DNA from 3 places in the Bradyrhizobium sp. ISRA436 genome. Region 1 is predicted to be linked to each of the others. Evidence: predicted binding sites of a transcription regulator. Region 1 holds the regulator's gene; each other region holds the start of a gene.

Region 1 (8,151 bases):
GCTTCGTGATGGGTGCCGTCAAGACGACGGAGCCGCCGGCGAGCGGCGGCTTCGCGCTGCGCTACGCCGCCTTCATGCAAGGCCTGCGCGACGCCATCGATGCGCGGATTCGCACCACGCTTGACGGCGACCAGCGCGCGATCGCGACCGCGCTGCTCACCGGCCGGCGGGATGCGATCACGACGCCGGTCAACGATGCGATGTTCATCTCGGGGCTTGGCCACGTGCTGTCGATCTCCGGCTACCACATGGCGGTCGTCGCGGGCGTGGTGTTCTTCGCGGTGCGTGCGCTGCTCGCGCTGTTCCCGGCGCTGACGGCGGGGCATCCGATCAAGAAATGGGCGGCCGCCTCAGCCCTCGTCGCCGCCGCGTTCTATCTCATGCTGTCGGGGGCGGAGGTCGCGACCCAGCGATCCTTCTTCATGACCGCGGTGGTGCTGATTGCTGTGATCGTCGATCGCCGCGCGATCACCTTCCGCACGCTGGCGGTGGCCGCGCTGATCGTGCTCGTGATCGCGCCGGAAGCGCTGGTTCATCCGAGCTTCCAGATGTCGTTTGCGGCCACTCTCGGGTTGGTGGCGCTGGTGCAGATCGGGATGCCGAGCCTGTTGGCGTCACCCGATCACTCGGTGACGGCGCGGGTGGCGCTGTGGGGCGGGCGCGAGATCGCCATGCTGGTGCTGGCCTCGCTGGTGGCCGGGCTCGCGACGACGCCCTATGCCGCGTTCCATTTCCATCGCGTCACGCCCTACGGGCTGCTCGCCAATCTCGCGGCGATGCCGGTGGTGTCGGCGGTGGTGATGCCGGCGGGCCTGCTGGGGCTCGCCGCGATGCCGTTCGGGTTCGACGGCGTGTTCTGGGCGATCATGGGCGTTGGCATCGACTGGATGATCGTGGTGACGCAATGGGTCGCCGGCCTGCCGGGCGCGGTCGGCCGCATGGCCGCGTTCGGCACCGGACCGCTGATCGTGGCGAGCGCCGGCCTCGTCCTGCTCGGGTTGTTGCGCACGCCGTTGCGCTGGTCCGGCGCGGCCCTGCTTGCGGTGGCGCTGATCTGGGCGGTGCGGGTGCCGCAGCCGGACGTGCTGGTCGCGGCCGACGGCCGCAATGTGGCGGTCCGCGGCGGCGACGGGCGGCTGCATCTGATGCGGAGCGGCAAGGACGCCTTCCTGGTCAAAGAATGGCTGGCGGCGGATGCCGACGCGCGCACGGCGGCCGACCCCTCGCTCGCGGACGGCGTCTCCTGCGACGAGAACGGCTGTGTGACCCAGGGCGCGGGCGGCATGCTCGTTTCGCTGGCGATGCGGCCCGCGGCGCTGGCCGACGATTGCGAGCGTGCGGCGCTGATCGTGACGGCACGGCCGGCGCCGCAGGGCTGCGCGGCCTCGGTGATCGATGCCGAACGGCTGCGGCGCCACGGCGCGCTGGTGCTGCGTCGCACTCGCGATGGCTTTGCCGTCGATGCGGTCAGGCCCGGCGGGATCGACCGGCCATGGTCGCCGGCGGTTCCCGGCGACACCGAGAGCGAGACCGCGCTGCGCCCGCCCGGCCGCGCGCCGCGCCCGGCGGTGGATGCGACCCCGGCGGAGGCCGATCTGCAGGGCGACGATTAGTGCTGATCGGGGAGGGGATGGGTCGGCAGGTCAAAGGCGCCGAGGTGATACTCGTCCGAGTCAGGATCGGCGTCGGGCTTCTTGACTAGGGTAAACGTCGCTTCGGGGAATTGCTGCCAGACCTTCAGGTCGTCAGCCGTCACCGTCAGCCAGCCGAACCGGAACATGTAGCGGCCCGGCTCCGTGACGCGTCCAGCCTTTTGCCATGTGACCTTGTCGACCACCGAGCACGTCCTTGTCCGTGAGCGATGATGCGCCAAGGCGCCGTCCGACGCAAATCCCCAGACGCGCCCCGGAACCCGAAGTCCGGGGTCGCTCGAAATCGGTTAGGTCACATGCCGCAGGTCCAAACTCATCCTGCGGCCATGATGCGCTCAACCCAAAAACAGCGACGCGAATGCAGAGGGCCGCCGCTCGACCACCTTCGGTTTCTCGACGACAGGCGGGTGAAGAGCGGGTAGCTGCAGTACGGTGACGTGCTGTCCTTCGACGAGCTGGGTCACCAGCACATGGCTGCCGTCGGGGAATTCGACCGCATCATGATGGCGATCGGGAACGTCGGGCTCGACTTCGTTGAACACGCCAACGCGGAAGCCGATCGTCTTGGTCCAGATCCAGCGGCTGTCGTAGCGCACGTTCTCGACGAACGCGAGCTCGGTGCCGGGAAGCATGCAGACCGCGACATTTGGATCGCTCTCCGAAGCAAAGCCGCGGGTTGACGTGCCGCGGAATGTCGTGGTGATCAGCGTCTCTCCGACAACGGCGGGGCGCGATGCCACGGCGTGCAGACTATAGTCACACATCGGATGGCTCCTCATTTCGAGATAGCGACCCGTGCCTCTCCTGAGGCGCAGGCCTCTACCAGAGTGGACGACAGCAAACGAGTATGTTCTCGTTTCTGGGCGATTGTACGACTGGCTGCGGAAGGCTCCGATCACAAACGCGCTACAGCGTCCCGGTGGTATTGGGACGCGCCGGAGGCACTCACGCAGCGCAGTCCATGAAGCAACGGCGCTGCGCCTCGCTCGTTCCCTCACAACACATGTTCGACTGCACGAAGGCACGCCGCGCTGCACGCGGTCACGGCCTGGACATGCCGCGCGGTCAGTATTTGCGATAGAGCCCGATCAGCTTGCCCTGGATCCGTACGCGATTTGGCGGCAGAATGCGCACTTCATAGGCGGTGTTGGCAGGCTCCAGCGCGATCGACGCGCCGCGGCGGCGGAAGCGCTTCAGCGTCGCTTCCTCCTCGTCGATCAGCGCCACCACGATGTCGCCGGTATTGGCGGTGTCATTGCGCTGGATCAGCGCCATGTCGCCGTCGAGGATACCGGCGTCGACCATGGAGTCGCCACGTACCTCCAGCGCGTAATGTTCACCGGCGCCGAGCATGTCCGGCGGCACGCTGATGGTGTGGCTGCGGGTCTGCAGCGCCTCGATCGGCGTACCGGCCGCGATCCGGCCCATGACAGGGACGGCGACCGGACGGTTGCCGTCATCCTCGGCGATCTGCGGCGTGCTGGAGCGCTTGCCGAGCGTGCCCTCGATAACGCTCGGGGTGAAGCCGCGGCGGCCGTTGCCGCCGCCGGCAGAGAGTTCGGGAAGCTTGATCACCTCGATGGCGCGGGCGCGGTTCGGCAGGCGGCGGATGAAACCGCGCTCCTCCAGCGCTGTAATGAGGCGGTGGATACCGGACTTCGAGCGCAGGTCGAGCGCATCCTTCATCTCGTCGAAAGAGGGCGGGACGCCGGCCTCCTTCAGACGTTCATTGATGAAACGCAGAAGTTCGTACTGTTTGCGCGTGAGCATCTCGAGTATTCCCCCGGTTGATAGCGTCGTTCGATTCCGAGACCTTCAGGGAGCCTGACCTCGGGAGCGCGAGACTTGCGACACTCCTCAGTGCGCTCCCATTTGTAGACACCAGTACTCGAAACAAATCATGAACGGACACTATATGTTCGATATGTGTTCCGCAACCACTTAATTTCCGGTGAATGCAGCCGCTCGCGCCAGATTGGTGCGGTCGCAAAGCCTCACTCAGGCAGTGTCAGGATCTCGCACGCCTCGCCTTTGACGGCCGCCGGCGCGAACGGCGGACGGATCACAAGTGCCCGTGCCGCAGCAAGATTCCCCAACAGCGAGCTGTCCTGCTGGGTGACGGGTGTCGCGATCAGCGTGCCGTCGTCGCGCTCTTCGAGCCGCGCACGGAGATAGTCCTCGCGCTGATCGTTGGCGGCGAGGTCACGGCCAAGCAGGGCGCTGTCGCGGACATGATGGATCACTTTTCGCCCGCTCAGGGCGCGAATCAACGGCACCAGAAACAGGAAGGCGCAGACATAGGACGACACCGGATTTCCGGGCAGGCCGATCACCCGCATTGTTCCCAGCCGGCCATGCATCATCGGCTTGCCCGGCCGCATCGCGATCCGCCAGAACGCCATCTGGACGCCCTCAGCCTCGAGCGACTGCTTGACGAGATCATGGTCGCCGACCGAGGCGCCGCCGGTGGTGATCAGGATGTCGGCATCGGCCTCCCGCGCCCGGCGGACACCCGCCGTGGTGGCGGCCACCGTATCGGCGGCGATCCCGAGATCGACGGTCTCCGCGCCCTCGGCGCGGGCCAGCGCCCGCAGTGCGTAGCCGTTGGAATAGACGATCTGGCCGGGGCCGGGGTAGGAGCCAGGCATCACCAGCTCGTCGCCGGTCGCCAGCACCGCGACCTTTGGACGACGGCGCACGGCGAGTTCCGGATAGTTCATGCCCGCAGCGAGCGAGAGCGCGCGGTCGGAGAGGCGGCTGCCGGCCGCAAGCAGCACGTCGCCTTGGCGGAAGTCGACGCCCGCGGGACGGATGTGCCGCCCCTTCGCAGCGGCTTCGGTGATCGTGATGTGGTCGCGGTCAGCCCGGGTGTCTTCCTGGATGATGACGGCGTCGGCGCCGTCAGGGATCACGCCGCCGGTGAAGATCCGCACCGCTTCGCCCGCGCCGACCGTCCGCTCGAACGGCCGTCCAGCGGCGACTTCGCCGATCACCTTCAGCCTGGCCGACAGGTCGGACGCATCGGCCGCGCGCACCGCATAGCCGTCCATCGCCGACATGGCCTGCGGCGGCTGCGTGCGCCGGGCCGCGACGTCGCGCGCCAGCGTGCGGTGGTAGGCGGCATCAAGTGCGACAATCTCCTCCGGCAGCGGTTCGGCGCCGGCGAGAATGGCTGACAGGGCATCGGCAACCGGCATCAGGGCCACGGGCAGGGCTCCTCAAATCCCAAGGTCTTCATATTCCAAGTGCGGTGAGTGCCCTTGCCACGTCATCCGTCGATGTCACATGGATGGCATGAAGGCCGCGCGCCCGCGCACCCTCGATATTGGCCGCCGTGTCGTCGAAGAACAGGATCCGTGACGCCGGCACGCCGATCGCTCTTACCACATGATCATAGGCCTCGGCGTCCGGTTTTCGAAGGCCGATCGCCGACGACAGGAACACGTTGCGAAAATGCCTGAGCAGATCGGCATAGGCGACCGAGAAATGCGCGATGTGGGCCGGGTTGGTGTTCGAGAAGGCATAGAGCGGCATCCGCTTCGCGGCTGTCGCCAGGAGCGGCGCGATACCCGGCATCTCGCCGGTGAAGATCGCGTTCCAGCCCTCGAGGAACTGCGCATCGGTGAGGTCGATGCCGAGCGAGCGGCGCAGGTTCGCGAAGAACGCCGCGTCGTCGACCTTGCCGGTCTCGTGATGCTTGAAGCTGTCGTCGACGACGAAGCGCCGTGCGAGATCGGCAGGCGCGCAGCCGGCGTGTCCCGCCCAGTTCGCCATCACCCTGTCGAAGCTGATGTCGAGCACGACGCGGCCGATATCGAACAGCAGCACGTCGACGGAATTGGGGGAGAGTTGCGTGGTCATTGCATGAACGGTGTACGAAAATTGCGGGCAGGCAGCAATGTCTTCGATTGGGGCGTCCTCGATGATGGCTCCCTCAGCTCACGTCATTGCGAGGAGCGACCGCGACGACTTGTCCGCCGAAGCCTTGGCGAGGGCGGAAGCAATCCATCGCCCCGCCGTCATACCCCGCGCATGCGGGATATCCAGTACGCTGCGGCCTCCCGGATCAATCACTGCTGCCTCTGGAATACTGGATCGCCCGCTTTCGCGGGCGATGACAGTCGTGGAGATATGGCTTCGCGTTCCCGCGACATGATCTGTCCGAGCTTTTGCCGTTCGTTTCGCCCTCTCTTGAGCAGAGGGCGCAGGGAAAGCCGGGTGCCGATCGCACCCATGGGTCCCGTGCGAATGGAAAGCACGGGAGGTAGGACCACAGGTGAAACCGGAGCAATCCCGGCTTTCCCTGCGCGATGGTTTACGGCTTATACGTGCTCTCCCCGGCGAGACTGGGCTTTGTTGTCACCGTCTTTGCAAAAGCGCTGCGCGCTTTGCAAGGAGACACCTGCCACTAACACTACTTTGGCAGAATGTGTTTGCGCGACTGCTTTTCAAGGATTTGCTTTCGGCAATATGGGCACTGCTGAGACGGCGGCCGAAGGATGAGATCGACGATGGCGTGACGTACGGCGGGCATGGTTGGTTGAGGCGGAGGCCCGTTGATTCTTTTTTTTCCGCCCCGCGTGTGCGAGGCGACGATGTTGCAGGAAGGCGTAGGCAATCATGGTCATCAGGGCGTGGCGATGAAGACCTTGCCATGATCGCCCTTCGAAGTGATCCAGTCCAAGCTCCTCCTTCAACTGCTGATGCGCCTGCTCACAAATCCACCGTGCCTTGATGGTTGCGGCCAGCGTGCGCAGATCCGTCGCCGCCGGGAGATTGGCGAGATAGTATTTCTTCTCCCCGGAGGCGCGTTGCTCGCCAATGAGCCAGGCCTCGTCGCCTGGGAGATGCTGCTGACCCTTGTCCCAAATCCGCTGCGGAGGGCCGTCGGCGGTGCGGACACGGACAGCAGCAAATCGGGCTGTCAGACGACCTTTCGTTCCGCTGCGCCAACTCACGGTTTTCCATTTGGCGCTGGCCAGCATTTGTTCTGCCGCAATCGATAAGACATCTGGTACGTGGTGCTTTCGTGGCTTCCCGCGGACTTTGGTAATCGGCCAAATGAGCTGTACATCAACCGGATACACCTTGAGATGCCGAGGGATGCCGACGGCCCAGGCCAGGCCGCGTTCTGTTAGCCCCTGTCGAAACGGTGCGCTAAGCCCGTATCCTGCATCCGCCAGCACGCATCCAAAGCGCACGTTGGCTGCCATCGCTCGGTCAACCTCGGCCAAAGCAATTTCCGGCTTGGATCGTGCCGTTCGGTGTTCGATCGGCACGCGAGCACGCTTCAAACGAGACACATTGCTCGTCCAGCTTTCGGGCAAAAAGAGACGCAGCGCGACCATTACTGGCACTTCGCCGCGCGCAAGGGTCAGCGACACCAGCGTTTGGCAATTTGCCGTTTTGCCAAGAGAGGACGCATATTGAGGCGCGACGCCAACCGAGCGTTCGCCCTTCTTCGGCATTGCGGTGTCGTCAATAACGAGCACCGCGTCCTTGCCGCCGACAAGCCGGTCGGCCTGATTTAACAGTTCAGATTCCAGCGGAGTCGCGTCCCAGACACCGTCGGCAATGAAATGGTGCAACTGATCGTAGTTGCCCGCGGCAAGGCGCTCCGCCATCGGCTGAACGCTTTTGCGGTCGCCGGGACCGATCAATCCCGCAACGTACAATGGACACATCCGCCGCCGGGTCCTATGACCCAACCGATCCAGGAACGGCTTCAGCCAGCGTTCGAGTTCGTCTTCCCACTCCGCCATGGTCAGCCCTCCGAGAGCCGACCACCCATGAATCATTGAAAAATCGATTCGGGAATCCTAAAAAACGCAGTAAAAGCGATAATCTGCCAAAGTAGTGCTAAGGTCCGGACTCAATCAGGTCCACCAAATGATAGCGGCAGCAAGATTGACGGCCGAGAGGAAGTTTCTGGCGAGCTTGTCATAGCGGGTTGCAATGCGCCGCCAGTCCTTGAGCCTGCAAAACATGCGCTCGACGAGGTTGCGCCGCTTGTATGCGGCGCGGTCGAACGGATGGAAGCGTTTTCGGGTGGGATTGTTTGGGATGACCGGGGTTGTTCCCCGTTCGATGAGGAATTGCCGCAGTTCGTTCGCGTCATAGGCCGTGTCGGCCGCACAGCAACGCGGTGGTGGCAGAGAGCTGAGCAGGGGCAGCGCCGCGCGGATGTCACCACGCTGACCTGGCGTTACTTCGAGCGCGATGGCGCGTCCGAGACTGTCGCAGACGGCGTGGATCTTGGTGGTCCTGCCACCGCGGGAACGACCGATGGCCTGAGCCTCCGCCCCCCTTTTCCACCGGCCGCCGCACGGTGCGCCTTGGCGGTCGTGGAATCGATGGCCTGGAAGTCGTCATCGGGCGACAGGCCCCGAAGTGCTTCGAACAGATTGCGCCAGACCTCGCGCCGCGACCAGCGGTTCCAGCGATTGTAGACGGTCGTGTAAGGGCCGAACACTGCCGGGCAATCGCGCCAGCGGCAGCC
Region 2 (8,151 bases), 790 kb from region 1:
CCATCAACGCTGGGCACGGTGGTCTATCCGATGACCGGCGGCGGCGTGAACTGGGGCAGCGCAGCCTTCGATCCCGTTCATCAGATCCTCTATGCCAACACCAGCCACGCCGTGCATATCGTCAAGCTGATCCCGCGCGACGAGGCGAAGGGCTTCAATCCGCCGCCGGGCCATGACTTCGGCCGGCAGGAAGGGACGCCGTTTGCGATGTCGCGGGCGCTTGCGATGTCGCCGCTCGGCTTGCTCTGCAACAAGCCGCCATGGGGCGAGATGGTGGCGGTCGACCTGAAGGCCGGCAAGATCCTCTGGCATTCGACGGTCGGCACCAGCGAGGATCTCGCGCCGCTCGGCCTCGCATTCCACTGGGGCACACCGCTGGTGAACGGCGTCGTGATCACCGCGGGCGGGCTGGTCTTCACCGGCGCGATGGACGCCTATCTGCGCGCGTTCGATGCCAGGTCGGGCCAGGAGCTATGGCAAGGCCGTCTTCCGGTGCCGGGTGTGGCCAATCCCATGACCTATCTCTGGAAGGACGAGCAATATGTCGCAATCGGCGCTGGCGGCCATTCCGAAGCCGGCACCTCGATCGGCGACAGCGTGGTGGCGTTCCGCCTGCCGCGCGTGGGCGAGGGGCCTTCGTTGTGGTCGCTCATGATCGATCGTCCAGGCGGGCGGTTTGCGGCCAAGGCGGCCGCGGCCGTCATCGTGCTCATCGCACTCGTCGCGCTGTTGCGGCGCTGGCGGCGGCGTCGTGTGAGGGCCGGATAGCCGAGGTCGGGCGCATGACTCCCTGCGAGCCAGTACCTAGCCGGGCAGCATCGCGAATGCACTCGACACCATGGCCACCGGCTTGTTGTCGGCGGCGGAAAGCAGCGTGACGCGGCCGAAGCTCATGGTGCGGCCGAGCCGGACCACGCGCGCGTCGGCGAGCACGTCGGACGCAGTCACCGCGCGCATGAAATGGGTGGTCTGGTCGACCGTCGTCATCGGGCGGTAGGCCTTGTTGGCGGCGAGGTTGGCCAGCACCATCGCGGTGTCGGCAAACGCCATCAAAGCCTGGCCGCAGACGATGCCTCCGGTGCGGCAGAGCCGTTCGGAGAACGGCATGCGCAGCACGGCGCCGGGCTGCCAGTCGGCGGCATTGCCTGAAGGCGGCGCGAAGTCGAACTGCTCGATCGACAGGTTGAGATCCTGCACCCACGGCGCAAACACGTCGCCGAGCAGGCGCCGCGCATCGCCGATCCCGAACTCTCCGGCTTGCTGCTGCATGATGTCCCGTTTCCTCCCCAGATGGCTATCTTGTTCTAGTCGCGCGTCACATGCACGCGCGGCGTCTCGCCGCGATTCCAGTTGCCGTCGATCGCCCGCTCGATCTGGGCGGCGAGCTGCAACAGGAGCCCGTCATTGGCCTGCTTCGCAATCGCCTGAATGCCGAGCGGCAGGCCATGCTCGTTGGTGGCAAGCGGCAGCGAGATCGCGGGGATGCCGCAGAGATTGGCGAGCGGCGTGAAGGCGAAGTTGCGCCAGAGATTGGCGAACCAGTCCAGCACCGACGGATTGTCGCTGATCGTAAGAAATTCGGTCGTGCCGACCTTCGGCGTCGGCAGCGCCGTGATCGGCGTCAGGATGATGTCCCAATCCTCGAAGAACGCGCCGAAGCCGCGTGATGTCGTGTTGAAGGTGGCTTGCATCCGGGCGCGATCGGCAAAGCTGGTGTGCCGGCCGTGCTCCCAGATCCGGATGTTGATCGGCTCGATCAGGTCCGCCGGCGGCCGCTGCAGGCCGCGCGCGGCGAGCATGTTGCTGATCACAACGGCGAAGTTGCTGATGTAGCAGGTGGTCTGCGCCGCGAAGGCCTCTCGGTAATCGACCGACGGCAATGCGTAGTCGACGTGATGTCCGAGGCCTTCGAGGAAGCGTCCGACCCGCTCGAGCTCGGCTGCGATATGCGGCGTCGCGCGATGGTCGCCCCATTGGTGCGACAGCGCGATCTTCAGCCGTGCCGGATCGCGGGCAATGGTCGCGGTGTACGGCTCGGGCACCGTCCAGAACGGCATGAACTCGCCTGGGCCGGGGCCGCGGCAGGCATCGACAAAGGCCGCGGTGTCGCGCACCGAGCGCGACTGGCAGCCCTGGATCGAGACCAGCCCGGTGAGGTCCGAGAGATGCGGCGCCAGCGAGAACACGCCGCGCGAGACCTTCAGGCCAATATTGCCGTTCACGCCTGCCGGAATGCGGATCGATCCGCCGCCGTCGGTCGCATGCGCGATCGGGACGGCGCCGGCCGCCACCATCGCCGCGCTGCCGGCCGACGAGCCGCAGGTGGTGTAATCTGTGTTCCAGGGATTGCGCGTGACATAGACCGCGGGGTTCTCGGCCGAGCTGCAGACGCCGAACTCCGGCGTGGTGGTGCGGCCGATCAGGTTGAGACCGGCCTTGCGCATCTTCGTCGTCAGGAAGGTGTCTTCCGCGGCGCGATTGCCGCGCATCATCAGCGAGCCCATTTCCTGCAGACGGCCCTTCAGCGTCGGGCCGAGGTCCTTCATCAGGAAGGGCAGGCCGGCGAACGGGCCGTCGAGATCAGTGCCGTCGCGCGCCGGGTCGGCAATCACGTCATCGAACAGTTCGACCACGCCTGAGAGCGCAGGATCGACCCTGGCGACGGCGGCGGCGGCCTGGGCCGCCAATTCCCGGGGCGTCAGCTCGCCCGTGCTGACGCGGGCGGCGAGTGCCGTTCCATCGTGCTGCGCCCATTCGTCCCAGCTCATCGCCAAAGTCATGTTGTCGATTCCTTTTCTGCTTTGTTTCGCACTGTAAATTGAGCGGGCGTCGGGTCAAACCATCCGAAGCGTGTGGCGGCGCGGGAGCCGGGCGCTGCGCCCGCCGGCTTGAAAATGCCCCAGTTTTGGGGCCTATTGCCCCCGTCAGGGGATGGGGCCGCTCATGTTCCGCAGATTGGTGATGCTGGGCAGCGTGATCGCGATCGGGCTTGCGCTCAGTGGCTGCACGAAGTGCGGACCGATCTGGGATGACTGGGTGCAGTCGCCGAAATCCTGCAAGTCGGACAATCTCTAGCGGGCATGAGAGGTCCGCCGCAGGCGCGCTTGGCGGCGCCTTTTTTGCGGTGATATACCGCTGACGACAATGCGAGGGAGCGTTCTCATGCGAGTTTTGTGCGCGGTTGCGGTCGCGGTGCTGCTGTCGGCGCCGGCCTATGCGCAGATGCCCAACATCAACCTGATGCCCGAGGTCAAGAGCAAGACCCAGGAAGAAAAGGATCAGGACGCGGCTAACGACAAGGCTTACAAAGACTCGCTCAGCAAGATCCCGGATGCCAAGACGTCGTCCGATCCCTGGGGTGCGGTGCGCAGCGATGCGCCCAAGGCGGCCGCCCGTCCCGCCAAGCCGAAGGCCAAGACCGGCAGCACCGCGCAGCGCGGCCAGTAGCGCACGACCACCCGGCATCGATCATCTCGCGGACTCGGATTCCATCGGCGCCGTCCCTATATTGGAAGGGTCGTCAGATGGTTTGGAGTTGCGACAATGGCCTTTCGCCCGCGCGATCTTGCCAGCCGAATGGCCGAGCGGCGGAGCCCGCAGGACGGCTATGTGCGCGAGACCTTCACCTTGCCACGCGACGAGGCGCGGTTGCGGGCGCGCGACTTTCTCGCGCGCTACCCGAAGGCCGCCTATATGAGCGCCGTCGAAAGCTGGCGTGAGCTGCCCGGTGGCGACATCGAGTTCACGATGCGGCGCCTTGCGAGCGCGGACTAGGTCCTGATGCGGCTACCGGAATCCGGCATGCGTCGTCGGTCAAGTTGATCTCGGCACGAGTGTGTCTCATCGGTTCGTTCGGGAAAGTGCTGCGGTCTTGTCCGGATCGCGCTCAATCCGTATCGCCGCGTCCACGAGGCCGGTCCTGCCCGATCTTCTTCAGCTCGCGGTCGATCCGCAACTGCACGCGGCGGATCGCCAATAGATTGAGATTTGTCTCGGTCCTGCCGGTGAAGACCTTATCGCCGATCTGGAAGCGCCATGTCCAGACGCCGGCCGCAACCTCGGTGACGCTGAATTCGACGCCCTTGTGGATCATTGATGGAGCTCCGCGGAAATCAAAGGCGGGCGCTTAAACGATTGGTTGTATTAATAAATAAAGCTCGTCAGACGCGCATTGCGGCGCGTTGCCCCAAGTTCGGATTTCAGTTTTGTAGCGGACCTTCGCGGGGATCCGTCCGCTAGCGGTCGCCCGCGCGTCCAGGGGGCTCGCAATTCGCGCGCAGGCACGGTCGAGCGACATTGTCCGGGCACCTGCTGTGACAAACACCGATGGAACCGGTGTGTTCCCTTGAAGGCTACGCACATTTTTCAGGGGTAGGAGGCGTACCAAGGTAGTACGTGCAAAAACGGATCGATGCCTCAACCAGATTTCCGAAAACGGGCTGGAGTGGGTTCGGGATGCATTTTCGGCTGCTCATTAAGGGTTTGATTTATAGAGATAACATATGTTCTAGGCGAGGCCGTGTTGCCTCAGGAACTTTGTTCTGCCCGGAGAACTACGGACCTTGACGTGGCCCTCGTCGCCGGATCGTGCGCTGTCTGCGATACCGGGAGCTTCGGATGCACGAGCTAATGCGGGAACCGCAAGCGACCGCGCAGCATCAACGATGTCTTCTGTGCTAGCCGCGGATCAGGCGACGGCGCAAGCACAAGTCCCGATGGTGTCCAAGGGCGCCGGGCGATTTCGTTTCAACCCAACGCCGCCCGCTTGAAATACGTGCGAGCGGCGTCGGCTCTAGCCCCAGGAAGGTTGCTGCAAAATCCTGGCCCACATAAGTCTGCACGATGTGCCAAAAAGGTTCATGCGTTTGGGCCCGTATGATTACGGGGTTCCGCGAATTTCCAAAGATTGGATTGGGAGAACATTTGCTACCCATCTCAGCAGGACTACTCGGAACGCTGCTAAGTCGTGGTTTTCTTTCGGTTAAACCGAGCTAGGCCGCTCCCAAATCAACTTGGGCCAAGGGGGATAAACAGGCCAGCGCTCAGGCATCGGTGCTGCCCTAATTAGGACACGCGCCGCGGGAAGCTAGGACACCTACCAATTGAGGTAACCCGGGAGGGCATCTCCGTTGCCACCCTTTCCCGGTACTGTGAATGGCGCTCCGGTGGAGCGCAATGGTGGGACGGCTCCGGCGCGTGCCGCCAAGCCCCGGAAGGTGCGCCGGGGCCGTTTCGAAGCATCGCAACACAACGCCGCCCGCTTGAAATACGTACGGGCGGCGTCTGCTCTAGCCCCAGGAGGGTCGTGGCAAAATCCTGACCTCTATAAGTCTGCACGAAGCGGGCCAAAGGTTCATGACATCACGCCCCGTATGATTACGGGCACGGATAGGAACGAACGACATCGCCCCGGATTGGGGTCTCACTTCGAGTGAGTTCCGCCCTTCGGCCCCGGCGCAGCAACCGCGCTGGGGCCGCTTCTTTTGGGGCGAGCGCGGAGGCGAATTGGGCAAGTCCTAAATCCCGGCCGTCTTGATGGTCCCAGAGGCCAGATCAAATTCGGCGGGGGCTTCGTCAATTGGGATTTCGAATTGAAATTGGACCGCATCCATCCGCGTGACGACGGAATGCTGCCGTTGCCGTTTAAGGAAGGGGCCGCCAACCGAGGCGGCCTCATACTCCGAAAGAGCGTCTGATCTGAATCATCATACGCTGGAGCGCGTCGGTATATCGGCCGTCAGCGAATTGCTGGTCGATTACGTAGAGGGCCAGAATGACGCCCAGGGCAATCAATATGCCTTTCATCAGATGCTCCCACACCTGAAATATCGGGCATCCTATCGGTTGCTGGACGGAGGCACCTCCGGAGAACTCCGGACAGAACAACTTTTTACGCCATAAAATTTTTTGTGGTCGGAACGTTCTTTGACCTCTCAGTAATCCTACTGAGAACGGGGCCTAACCAATTCAGGCCACTGCGAAAATCAAACTAGGCCACTAGAGCCGGAAGCGGGCCAGCGCCCGCGCGCACAGAAAGAACATATTGCGAACATGGAACAAACGTGGTACGCAGTTCCCAGCAACAACGCATTCCGTCTGATCTTATCGCCGTTTGTCCCGCTAGCGAATCCCCGCCATAAGGAGCACATCCCAAATGTCCGCCACTGCACTGCGTATCGTCGAAGGATCCTCCATGGACAAGTCCAAGGCCCTCTCAGCCGCGCTCTCCCAGATCGAGCGCCAGTTCGGCAAGGGCTCGGTGATGAAGCTCGGCAAGAACGACCGCTCGATGGATGTCGAGACGGTGTCGTCGGGGTCGCTCGGACTCGACATCGCGCTCGGCGTCGGCGGTCTGCCGAAGGGCCGCATCGTCGAGATCTACGGGCCGGAATCCTCGGGCAAGACCACGCTGGCGCTGCACACGGTGGCGGAAGGCCAGAAGAAGGGCGGCATCTGCGCCTTCATCGACGCCGAACACGCGCTCGATCCGGTCTATGCGCGCAAGCTCGGCGTCAACATCGACGAGCTCTTGATCTCGCAGCCGGACACCGGCGAGCAGGCGCTGGAAATCGCTGACACGCTGGTGCGCTCCGGTGCGGTCGACGTGCTGGTGATCGACTCGGTCGCGGCGCTGGTGCCGAAGGCCGAGCTCGAGGGCGAGATGGGCGATGCGCTGCCGGGTCTGCAGGCGCGTCTGATGAGCCAGGCGCTGCGCAAGCTCACCGCCTCGATCAACAAATCCAACACCATGGTGATCTTCATCAACCAGATCCGCATGAAGATCGGTGTGATGTACGGTTCGCCGGAGACCACTACGGGCGGCAATGCGCTGAAGTTTTACGCTTCCGTCCGCCTCGACATCCGCCGCATCGGCGCGATCAAGGAGCGTGACGAGGTCGTCGGCAATACCACCCGCGTCAAGGTGGTGAAGAACAAGCTGGCGCCGCCCTTCAAGCAGGTCGAGTTCGACATCATGTACGGCGAGGGCGTCTCCAAGATGGGCGAGATCCTCGACCTCGGCGTCAAAGCCGGTCTCGTCGAGAAATCCGGCGCCTGGTTCTCGTACGACAGCCAGCGGCTCGGCCAGGGACGCGAGAACGCCAAGGCGTTCCTGCGCTCAAACCCGGACATCACCGCCAAGATCGAAACTGCGATCCGTCAGAACTCCGGCCTGATCGCCGAGCAGATCCTCGCCGGTACGCCCGAACGCGACGCCGACGGCGAAGAGCCGGGGGAGTAAGCCTTAAAGGTTTGAATGATTTCGCTGCAGGCGGGCGCTGAGGACGTTGAGTTGCCGACGTCTTCGGCGCCCGTTTCGTTTTTGCGCGTGGCAGTAAACTTATGAAGCGTCTGATACTGACCGGCTGGCCGACCCCGGAGTTCGCCAAGTCGGGTTTCGCCGACCTGGCGGTCGATTTTGCGTTCCGCTTCGTTTGGGGGCCGCTGCCATCTCCGGGCGAACTCGCAGCCTATCTCGGTGCGCGCACACCCGATCTCCGTCCAGGCTTCCATTGGTCGGATTTTGCCAGTCGATGGAATGAGCGCAACGAAAGTGCCAGGAACCTCAGCTTGGCGGGTGCCTGCCAACAGTATGAGATAGTCGAACTTTGGTTCGATATGGACCCCAAGGCTCAGTTGCAACTGGTCTGGCTGCTCGATCATTTCCGGTCCCATCCGCAAGCTGCGACCAAGTTGAGATTGTGCCTGGTCGATTCCGAGATGAAGGGGCTTCGCCCGGGGGCACTCGACAAGTGGCGACCGCCGGTCGTTGACGTTACCGAAACAGAGTTCGCGATTGCGAGTGCGGCATGGCTCGCATATCGGGCGGCGAGGCCGGAAGGCTGCTTTGATCTACTCGGTCGGGATTTGAGCGCATTGCCATTGCTCAAGCCGGCTTTGATCGATCTGCTCGCCGACCTGCCGTCGCCGTCAACAGGACTTGGCGCCACGGAAATGCGGATGCTTGAGATGGTCGCAAGAGGATGCTCGCTAACGAACGCGCTCTTCTATCTCGAGAACTTGCGCCAGACTCGCATTTTCAACGAGAACGAGCTTGGTTATCTGCTTGACGGACTTGCCCTCGGCCCGCGACCAGCCGTGGCGGGCCTTGATGACGAATTGCGCACCCTTGATAGGGACGCGCTGCGGGCT
Region 3 (8,151 bases), 1.9 Mb from region 1:
GGCCTTCTCATCGCGCGCGGCCCAGATCATGGTCTCGTGCGCGTTGGTGAAGCGGCGGCCGCGGAAGTTCGGCATCGGATTCGACTTGCGCCACACGATATCGTTCAGGAGCCAGAAGCCGAGGTCCTGCATGATCGCGCCGACGCGGAAGATGTTGTGATAGGAGCCGATCACCCACAGCGTCGCCGACGGCTTCATCACGCGCCGGCAGGCGAGCAGCCAGGCGCGGGTGAAATCGTCATAGGCGGCAAAGGACGAGAACTTGTCCCATTCATCGTTGACGGCATCGACATGCGATTCGTCGGGACGCTTGAGATCGCCCTTGAGCTGCAGATTATAGGGAGGATCCGCGAAGACCAGGTCGACCGAACCGGCCGGCAGCTTCGACATCTCGGCCACGCAATCGCCAATGACGATTCGGCTCGACGGAGTACTCTCAAATTTAGTGCGGGGCGCCCTTGCAGACGCCCCGCGACGCGACACAACCATGACTCAATAACTCTGACTCAGGCGACGCTGTCGGCGACGCGGGACTAAACAACCGACTGGCGATACATTGACCGGGCAAAGTAAAAATCGACTTAATTGGAAATCTTCACGCAGAAGATTGTAGCATCTTTTGAACGAGGTGGCGCGTTGCCATTGGCGTTGTGCTGCAACATCAGCGCGTTCTGCGAAAAATTTTGTCGATCATCAAACCGGCACGATTCGACCGGTAGATTTGCCGTCGCTTGGCAAGCCGTACGCGCCGCGAGTGCGCCTGCGGACTAGGCAATTTTTGCCGGGCGGGTTATTGATTAACAGAATGGAAATTTTAGGTTGGTGTCTGCCCACGTTGGGTCGCCGACTGGAATGAAGGGAAGCCGCCATGCGCTATGATGATTTCCGTCGCAGCGACGACATCGAAGACCGTCGCGACGAAGGCGGGATGGGCGGAGGCGGCGGCGGTTTCGGCATTCCGATGGGCGGCGGTGGCGGCCTCGGCATCGGCACCATCATCGTGCTCGGCCTCCTCGGCTATGCCTTCGGCATCGACCCGCGCATCCTGATCGGCGGCGCGGAAATCCTCACCGGCGGCGGCCAGGCGCCGACCTACCAGACCGACCGCCAGGCGTCGGGAGGGCAGGTCAAGCGCGGCGCGCCGACCGACGAGATGGGCAGCATGATCTCTGGCATCCTCGGCGAGATCGACGACCGCTGGAGCGATATCTTCCAGGCCAGCGGCCAGACCTACACCGGACCCAAGATCGTGCTGTTCCGCAACGCGACCAATGGCGGGCGCTGCGGCATGGCGCAGTCGGCGATGGGTCCGTTCTACTGCCCGCCGGACAAGACCATCTTCCTCGACACCGGCTTCTTCCGCGAGGTCGAGACGCGCTTCCGCGGCTGCTCGGGTAATGCGTGCAAGTTCACCGCGGCCTATATCATCGCGCATGAGGCGGGTCATCACATCCAGAATCTGCTCGGCATCATTCCGCGCGTGACGCGGTTGCAGCAGCAGGCCGGCAGCAAGGCGGAAGCCAACGCGCTGCAGGTCAGGGTCGAGCTGCAGGCCGACTGCCTCTCCGGCGTCTGGGTCAACCGCGAGGAGAAAAAGCGGCCCGGCTTCCTCGAGGCCGGCGACATCGACGCCGCGCTCACCACCGCGAACGCGATCGGCGACGACACCCTGCAGCGGCAGGCGACGGGCAGGGTGGTGCCTGATTCCTTCACTCACGGCTCCGCCGCGCAGCGCAAGCAATGGTTCATGACCGGCTACAAGCAGGGCACGGTGCAGGCTTGCAACACGTTTGGCAGCGGTTAGGAACCGAGACGTTGGAGGTTTTGATCGGTCGTGGCCGGGCTTGTCTTGGCTTGTCCCGGCCACCACGTCTTTATCTCTGGTAGGATGTGAAGACGTGGATGCCCGGGACAAGCCCGGGCATGACGAGAAGAACTAGTCATGTCCTCTATCGACGAATCCAAATCCTTCATCCCGCTCAACGTCGCGGTGCTGACGATTTCCGACACCCGCACGCTGGCCGATGACAAGTCGGGCACCACGCTGGCCGATCGCCTCACGGCGGCGGGTCACAAGTTGGCAGCGCGCGAGATCGTCACCGACGATGTCGAGGCGATCCGCGCCGTGGTCAGACGCTGGATCGCGGATCCTGGCGTCGATGCGGTCATCACCACCGGCGGCACCGGCTTCACCGGGCGCGACGTGACGCCGGAGGCGATCGAGCCGCTGTTCGAGAAGCGGATGGACGGCTTTTCGATCGCCTTCCACATGCTGAGCCACGCCAAGATCGGAGCGTCGACGATCCAGAGCCGCGCCACCGCGGGTGTCGCGGGCGCGACCTTCATCTTCTGTTTGCCCGGTTCGCCCGGCGCCTGCCGCGACGGCTGGGACGGCATCCTGGCCGCGCAGCTCGACTACCGCACGCGTCCCTGCAATTTCGTCGAGATCATGCCGCGGCTGGACGAGCATTTGCGCCGCCCGAAGGCCCAGGGGACGACGGCGTAACGTTCGCTGTGGCCGAGTAGCGACCGCGTAGGGACTGCGCTCCCTCCCCCGCAAGCGGGAGAGGTGAAAGTGGTACCCCACTCTACAGCTCCAGCTCCCAGGTCTCACCGACCAGATCGACGCCGAAGCTGTGGTGCTTCTCTTCCTTGATGCGCTGGAAGCCGGCGCGGGCGTAGATGCCGCGTGCGGCGACCAGAATGCTTTGCGTCCACAGCATGATCTTGCTGTAGCCCTTCTCGCGGGCGAAGCGGATGCACTGCTCGACCAGCGCCCGTCCGACGCCGAGCCCGCGTGCCTTCTCTTCCACCAATAACAGCCTGAGCTTGGCCACCCCATCGGGTCCCTTGACCAGGAAGATCGAGCCGACCGGCTCGCCGTCGACCTCCGCGATCCAGCAATGTTCGCAAGCAGGATCGAACGATTTGAGGAATTGCGCAGCGATCTCGGCGACCAGTGCCTCGAACGAGATGTCCCAGCCATATTCCCGCGCATAGACGGCGCCGTGCCGCGAGATCACCCAGCCCATGTCGCCGACGCGATGGCTGCGCAGCAGGAAGCCGGCCGGCTTGGGCACGGCAGGCTCCATCGACTGCTCGATCGTGCCCATCGCGCGCACCACGGCCGCGCGCTGATTGCCGTCCATCTGCTTCAGGAGTGCTGCGACTTCGCTGCGCGACCGGCTGTCGAGGTCGGAGGCCGCGGCGCGGCCCTTGGCGGTCAACGTCACCTCATTGACGCGCTTGTCGGCCTCCGACGGCGTGCGGGTCACGATCTGGCGGCGCTGTAAAGCCGCCAGCGTGCGGCTGACGAACCCGGCGTCGAGATCGAGCTCGCGCACCAGGTCGGTCGCGGTGCAGCCGTCGTGATGCGCGATCTCGTAGATGATCCGTGCCTCCTGCAGCGTGAACGGGCTGTGCAGGAGCTTCGGCTCGATGATACCGAGCTTGCGGGTATAGAACCGGCTGAAGCCGCGCACTGCGGCGACCTGGCTCTCGAGGGTGTCGTTCGATATATTTGATTTCATCAAATATATTATTTGACGAAATCAAACGATGCGCAAGAGCTTTCTACGCCACCATGATCCGGCTGCGCAGTATGGTGCGGGAGGAGCGGCCGAGACGGCGCAAAAGCCGCGCCTCCGAGCGACGGGCGTCCGGCCGGTAGCCGCCGATCCGTTCGTAATGGTCGCGCGCGATCAGAAGGCCCTGCTCGGCCGAGGGGCCGGCGATCATGCGGGCAACGAATTTGAGGCCGTCGCGCAGGCCGGGGTCGGTGTAGGGCGCGCGGGCGTAGCGGAAGATGCCGGCGCGGTCCCTGCCGCTCGCGGCCACCATCTGGATGAACTGGGTGGTTTCGTCGATCCAGCCCGCGTCGAGCACGGCGCCTGGATGCAGGAACATCAGCCAGGGTGAGCGGGCCTGCTTCGCGCCCGCGGCGAGCGCCGCGGCGCGGGTGCCCTCGAAGCGCAGGAACCGGCAGCCCGCCACGTCGGCGACGCGCTCCATCACAGCGGTATTGGTGCGATCGACCAGCAGCACTTCGCGGATGATTCCCGCGGCCGCGCCCGGTACCAGCGCCGCCAATGTCGCGACCACGGTGCGCTCGACCCCGTCGGTCGGAATGATCACGCTCAGCATGAGTTGAGGCTTCGATGGCTCAAACGGTTGAAAAGCTGAGCCGTGTTATCACCTTGTCACACTCAACGCAGCCTTTGCGGCTGCGGATTCTTGCGGCAGGGTTTTGTGGATTTTTACGATGCTTGTTCTTGATTTGTTCTATCGCTGTGTTAGCTTCACAGCATGAGCCGAGCATCCTCTCATGCCCTCACGCACCCGCCGGTAACGGCGCCCTCCGATAACCCGGCGGGTGCATCTTCCCCTTTTGCCGAGCTTGCGGTCGCGATCGAGCGCGAGCGGCGGCGCGGCCGCGGTGCGCAGTCCAACGCCAGCGGCCGCTACGAGGCCGAGGCGCGGGTCGCCTTCGACGACGGCTGGCAGAGCCTCGACGACCTGCCGCCGTTCAAGACCTCGGTGGCGATCGATACCTCGCGCAAGGTGATCACCCGCAATGACTCGCCCGACATCGGCTTCGACCGCTCGATCAATCCCTATCGCGGCTGCGAGCACGGCTGCGTGTACTGCTTCGCGCGGCCGACCCACGCCTATCTCGGCCTGTCACCGGGGCTCGACTTCGAATCCAAGCTGTTCGCCAAGCCGGATGCGCCCGAGCTGCTCGAGAAGGAGCTGGCGGCGCCGGACTACGAAGCGCGGATGATCGCGATCGGCACCAACACCGATCCCTACCAGCCGATCGAGCGCGAGCGGAAGATCATGCGCGGCATCCTGGAGGTCCTGGAGCGGGCCGGCCATCCGGTCGGCATCGTGACCAAATCAGCGCTGGTGACCCGCGACATCGATATCCTGTCCCGGATGGCCAAGCGCAATCTGGTCAAGGTCGCGCTGTCGGTGACGACGCTCGATCCGAAGCTGGCCCGCACTATGGAGCCGCGCGCCTCGACCCCGCCGAAGCGGCTCGAGGCGATCAAGCGGCTCACTGACGCCGGCATCCCGACCACGGTGATGGTGGCGCCCGTGATCCCGGCGCTGAATGACTCCGAGATCGAGCGCATCCTCGATGCCGCCGCGCATGCCGGCGCCAAGGAGGCGAGCTATGTGCTGCTGCGCCTGCCGCTCGAGGTTCGCGACCTCTTCCGCGAATGGCTGATGTCGAACTATCCCGATCGGTATCGCCACGTCTTCACGCTGATCCGCGACATGCGCGGCGGCCGCGACTACGATTCGCAGTGGGGCACCCGGATGAAGGGCACCGGCCCGATGGCCTGGATGATCGGCCGCCGCTTCGAGATCGCCTGCGAAAAGCTCGGGATGAACAAGCGGCGCACCAAGCTGACCACGGACCATTTCGCCAAGCCGAAGTGCAACGGGCAGCAGTTGAGCTTGTTCTAGGCGGGGCAAGAAGAACCAAGGGCGTCATTGCGAGCGAAGCGAAGCAATCCGTGTCGCAACACTGGGATAGATGGATTGCTTCGTCGCTTCAGCGCAAAATTGCTTTTGCAATTTTGTCGCGAGCGCCTCGCAATGACGGAGAAGGATAATCATGAGTAACACCGCAACCGTCCCGACCCCGCGCTTCACCGTCCTGACGCTCGGCGTCAGCGACATGCGCAGCAGCATCGCGTTCTACGAGTCGCTCGGCTTTACGAGGAAATTCCGCGCGACGGGCGAGGAGGTCGCCTTCTTCGAGACCGGCGGCACTGTGCTCGGGCTGTTCCCGTGGCATCTGCTCGCCGCGGACGCCTCACTGCCCGATCAGCCGCGGCCGGCGGCGTTTCGCGGGGGCGCGATTGCGTGGAACTGCCGCGACGACGCGGAAGTCGATGCCGTCATGGCCTTCGCGCTCTCGAAAGGCGCCAAATTGCTGAAGCCCGCACAGCCGACGAGCTATGGCGGCTATTGCGGCTATTTCGCCGATCTCGACGGCCATGCCTGGGAGGTGGTCCGCGCGCCGGGCTTCGAGGTCCGTGATGACGGGCGGGTATCGCTGCCCGATTAGCGGATTGCCCGCCAGCAATGATGAATAGCGGGGACGGGTGGCAGGTTCCCGGTTGCGCCGCGGGCCGGGCTTGATCACCATCCCGGCATGATTCGGGACAAGTCTGCGAAGAAGAAGCCGGTCGAGCCGGCCAGGCCGGAGAAGCGCGTGGTCGCGGTGGCGCGGCCGAGCTTCCGGCGCGAGCGTGCGCTGATCAAGCGCGGCATCTGGCCGATCGCCGGCTGCGACGAGGCCGGGCGCGGTCCGTTGGCCGGGCCGGTGGTCGCGGCCGCGGTGGTGCTCGATCCCAATCGCATCCCGAAAGGCATCGACGATTCCAAGCGGCTGACCGCCGAGCGCCGCGAGGAGCTTTTCGAGGAGATTTGTGCGACTGCCGCCTTCTCGGTCGCGGTGGCCTCGCCGGCGCGAATCGACCGTGACAACATCCTGCGCGCCTCGCTGTGGGCGCTGGCCCGCGCCGTCCACGCGCTGCCGGAAATGCCGAAGCATGTCTTCGTCGACGGCCGTGACAAGCTCGCCACGGCCTGCGATTGCGAGGCGGTGATCGGCGGCGACGGCCTCGTGGTGTCGATCGCGGCGGCGTCCATCATCGCCAAGGTGACGCGCGACCGCCTGATGAGCGCGCTGGCGCTGGATTGCCCGGGCTACGGCTTCGAGCAGCACAAGGGCTACGCCGTGCCCGAGCATCTCGAGGCGCTTGACCGGCTCGGTCCCAGCGCCCATCACCGCAGCTTCTTCGCCCCCGTCGTCGCGGCGCGCGCGAAGCATTTCCCGACGCTCGCCGAGCCCGACCTGTTCACGGTGGATCCGGAGAGCGAAGCCGCGGCGTCAGCGGCGGCGTAAAGCACAAGACTCGAGCCACAATCTCGACTGTCATCGCCCGGCTTGATTGGGCGATCCAGTATTCCAGAGGCCATGGTCTTCAGCCCGAGAGGGCGCGGCGTACTGGATGCCCCGCATTCGCGGGGCATGACGGCGGAAATTGGCTTTGTCGCGTGGGTTCACCACCGTTGCCTCTCCCGCTGTCGCCCGTTATCACGGGATAAAATTGAGCCGCTGACGCGGTGGCTGGGGCATTTTCAGGCGTTTCATGCGGTTTACCTCCCTGGTTGTCGAACTGATCCGCGCCCGGCCACGGCTGGTGGTCTGGATCGTGGTGCTGGCGCAGGCGGCGATCTGGCTGTTGCTGCCGCTGATCTTCTACGGCAGCCCGCCCGGCAATCTCGCAACCGTGCTCGCGTTCGGCCGCGAATATCAGGTCGGCACCGACATGGGGCCGCCGCTGTCGTTCTGGCTCGCCGACATCGCGTTCCGCGCCGCCGGCAATCACGTGTTCGGCGTCTATCTGCTGGCGCAGGTCTGCGAGGTCGCGACCTTCATCGCCCTCTACCATCTGGCGCGCGCCATCGTTGGCGGCCCGCAGGCGGTGCTCGCGGTGCTGCTGTCGATGACGGTCGTGGTGTTCTCGTCGCCGAGCGTCGAGTTCGGTCCGCTGATCCTGGCGCGCCCGCTATGGGCGCTGCTGCTGCTGCACTCCTGGCAGTTGATCGGCCAGAATCGGCGCAGCGCCTGGTTCGCCTGGTCGATCGATTGCGGCCTGTTGCTGCTGACGACGCCGGCGGCGATCGGCATGATCCTTTTGGTCGCTGTCTTTGCCGTCACCAGCCCGCGCGGACGGCGTACATTAATGTCGGTCGACCCGCTCTGCGCGCTGCTCGTCGTTATCGTGCTGGCGCTGCCCTATCTGATCTGGCTGGTCCGCGCCGACGCGATTGCGCTGCCGCCGTTGCCCGCTATCGCCGATCTCAAGGCCCGCGCGCTGCGTTGGGGCGTGGTGCTCGGTGGGCTGATCGTGGCGATGGTCGCTATCGTGGCGCTGGTGATTCTCAATTCGCGCTGGTTCGCCCGCGACAGCGAGGATGCGCCGGTCATCCACCGCCCGCCGGTCGGGCCGCTCGCACAGCAGTTCGCCTATTTCTTCGCCTTCGCGCCGGCGATCGTCGGCAGCTTCGTCTCGGGCCTGTTCAATGTTGACAGCGTCTTCGGCGGCGCCGGCGTGGCGCTGCTGATGT

What was found. Region 1 encodes LexA, which represses DNA repair genes until DNA is damaged. Its sites were predicted from a motif close to TGTTCNNNNTGTGTTCNG; they were not measured.
Region 2: a site for LexA is predicted at 6,035-6,052, ahead of recA (recombinase RecA). Genes of this name have one in related genera too.
Region 3: a site for LexA is predicted at 4,267-4,284, ahead of MTX23_RS08060 (PA0069 family radical SAM protein). Genes of this name have one in related genera too.

What each region holds. Positions count from the first base shown of each region.
Region 1 is NZ_CP094519.1:3,575,100-3,583,250, forward strand. It holds gene MTX23_RS16950 (ComEC/Rec2 family competence protein) at 1-1,613, shown strand, start outside; gene MTX23_RS16955 (hypothetical protein) at 1,610-1,837, opposite strand; gene MTX23_RS16960 (hypothetical protein) at 1,988-2,416, opposite strand; gene lexA (transcriptional repressor LexA) at 2,718-3,422, opposite strand; gene glp (gephyrin-like molybdotransferase Glp) at 3,647-4,858, opposite strand; gene MTX23_RS16975 (HAD family phosphatase) at 4,887-5,513, opposite strand; gene MTX23_RS16980 (IS701 family transposase) at 6,101-7,450, opposite strand; one part of gene MTX23_RS16985 (IS5 family transposase) at 7,529-7,950, opposite strand; one part of gene MTX23_RS16985 (IS5 family transposase) at 7,950-8,151, opposite strand, start outside.
Region 2 is NZ_CP094519.1:2,781,772-2,789,922, forward strand. It holds gene MTX23_RS13010 (pyrroloquinoline quinone-dependent dehydrogenase) at 1-768, shown strand, start outside; gene MTX23_RS13015 (PaaI family thioesterase) at 805-1,269, opposite strand; gene MTX23_RS13020 (amidase) at 1,305-2,780, opposite strand; gene MTX23_RS13025 (peptidylprolyl isomerase) at 2,944-3,075, shown strand; gene MTX23_RS13030 (hypothetical protein) at 3,163-3,447, shown strand; gene MTX23_RS13035 (hypothetical protein) at 3,544-3,774, shown strand; gene MTX23_RS13040 (hypothetical protein) at 3,887-4,093, opposite strand; gene recA (recombinase RecA) at 6,155-7,240, shown strand; gene MTX23_RS13050 (hypothetical protein) at 7,342-8,151, shown strand, end outside.
Region 3 is NZ_CP094519.1:1,685,288-1,693,438, forward strand. It holds gene MTX23_RS08035 (site-specific DNA-methyltransferase) at 1-489, opposite strand, end outside; gene MTX23_RS08040 (neutral zinc metallopeptidase) at 869-1,804, shown strand; gene moaB (molybdenum cofactor biosynthesis protein B) at 1,943-2,506, shown strand; gene MTX23_RS08050 (helix-turn-helix domain-containing GNAT family N-acetyltransferase) at 2,589-3,530, opposite strand; gene MTX23_RS08055 (glycosyl transferase) at 3,574-4,143, opposite strand; gene MTX23_RS08060 (PA0069 family radical SAM protein) at 4,306-5,472, shown strand; gene MTX23_RS08065 (VOC family protein) at 5,624-6,079, shown strand; gene MTX23_RS08070 (ribonuclease HII) at 6,167-6,922, shown strand; gene MTX23_RS08075 (glycosyltransferase family 39 protein) at 7,170-8,151, shown strand, end outside.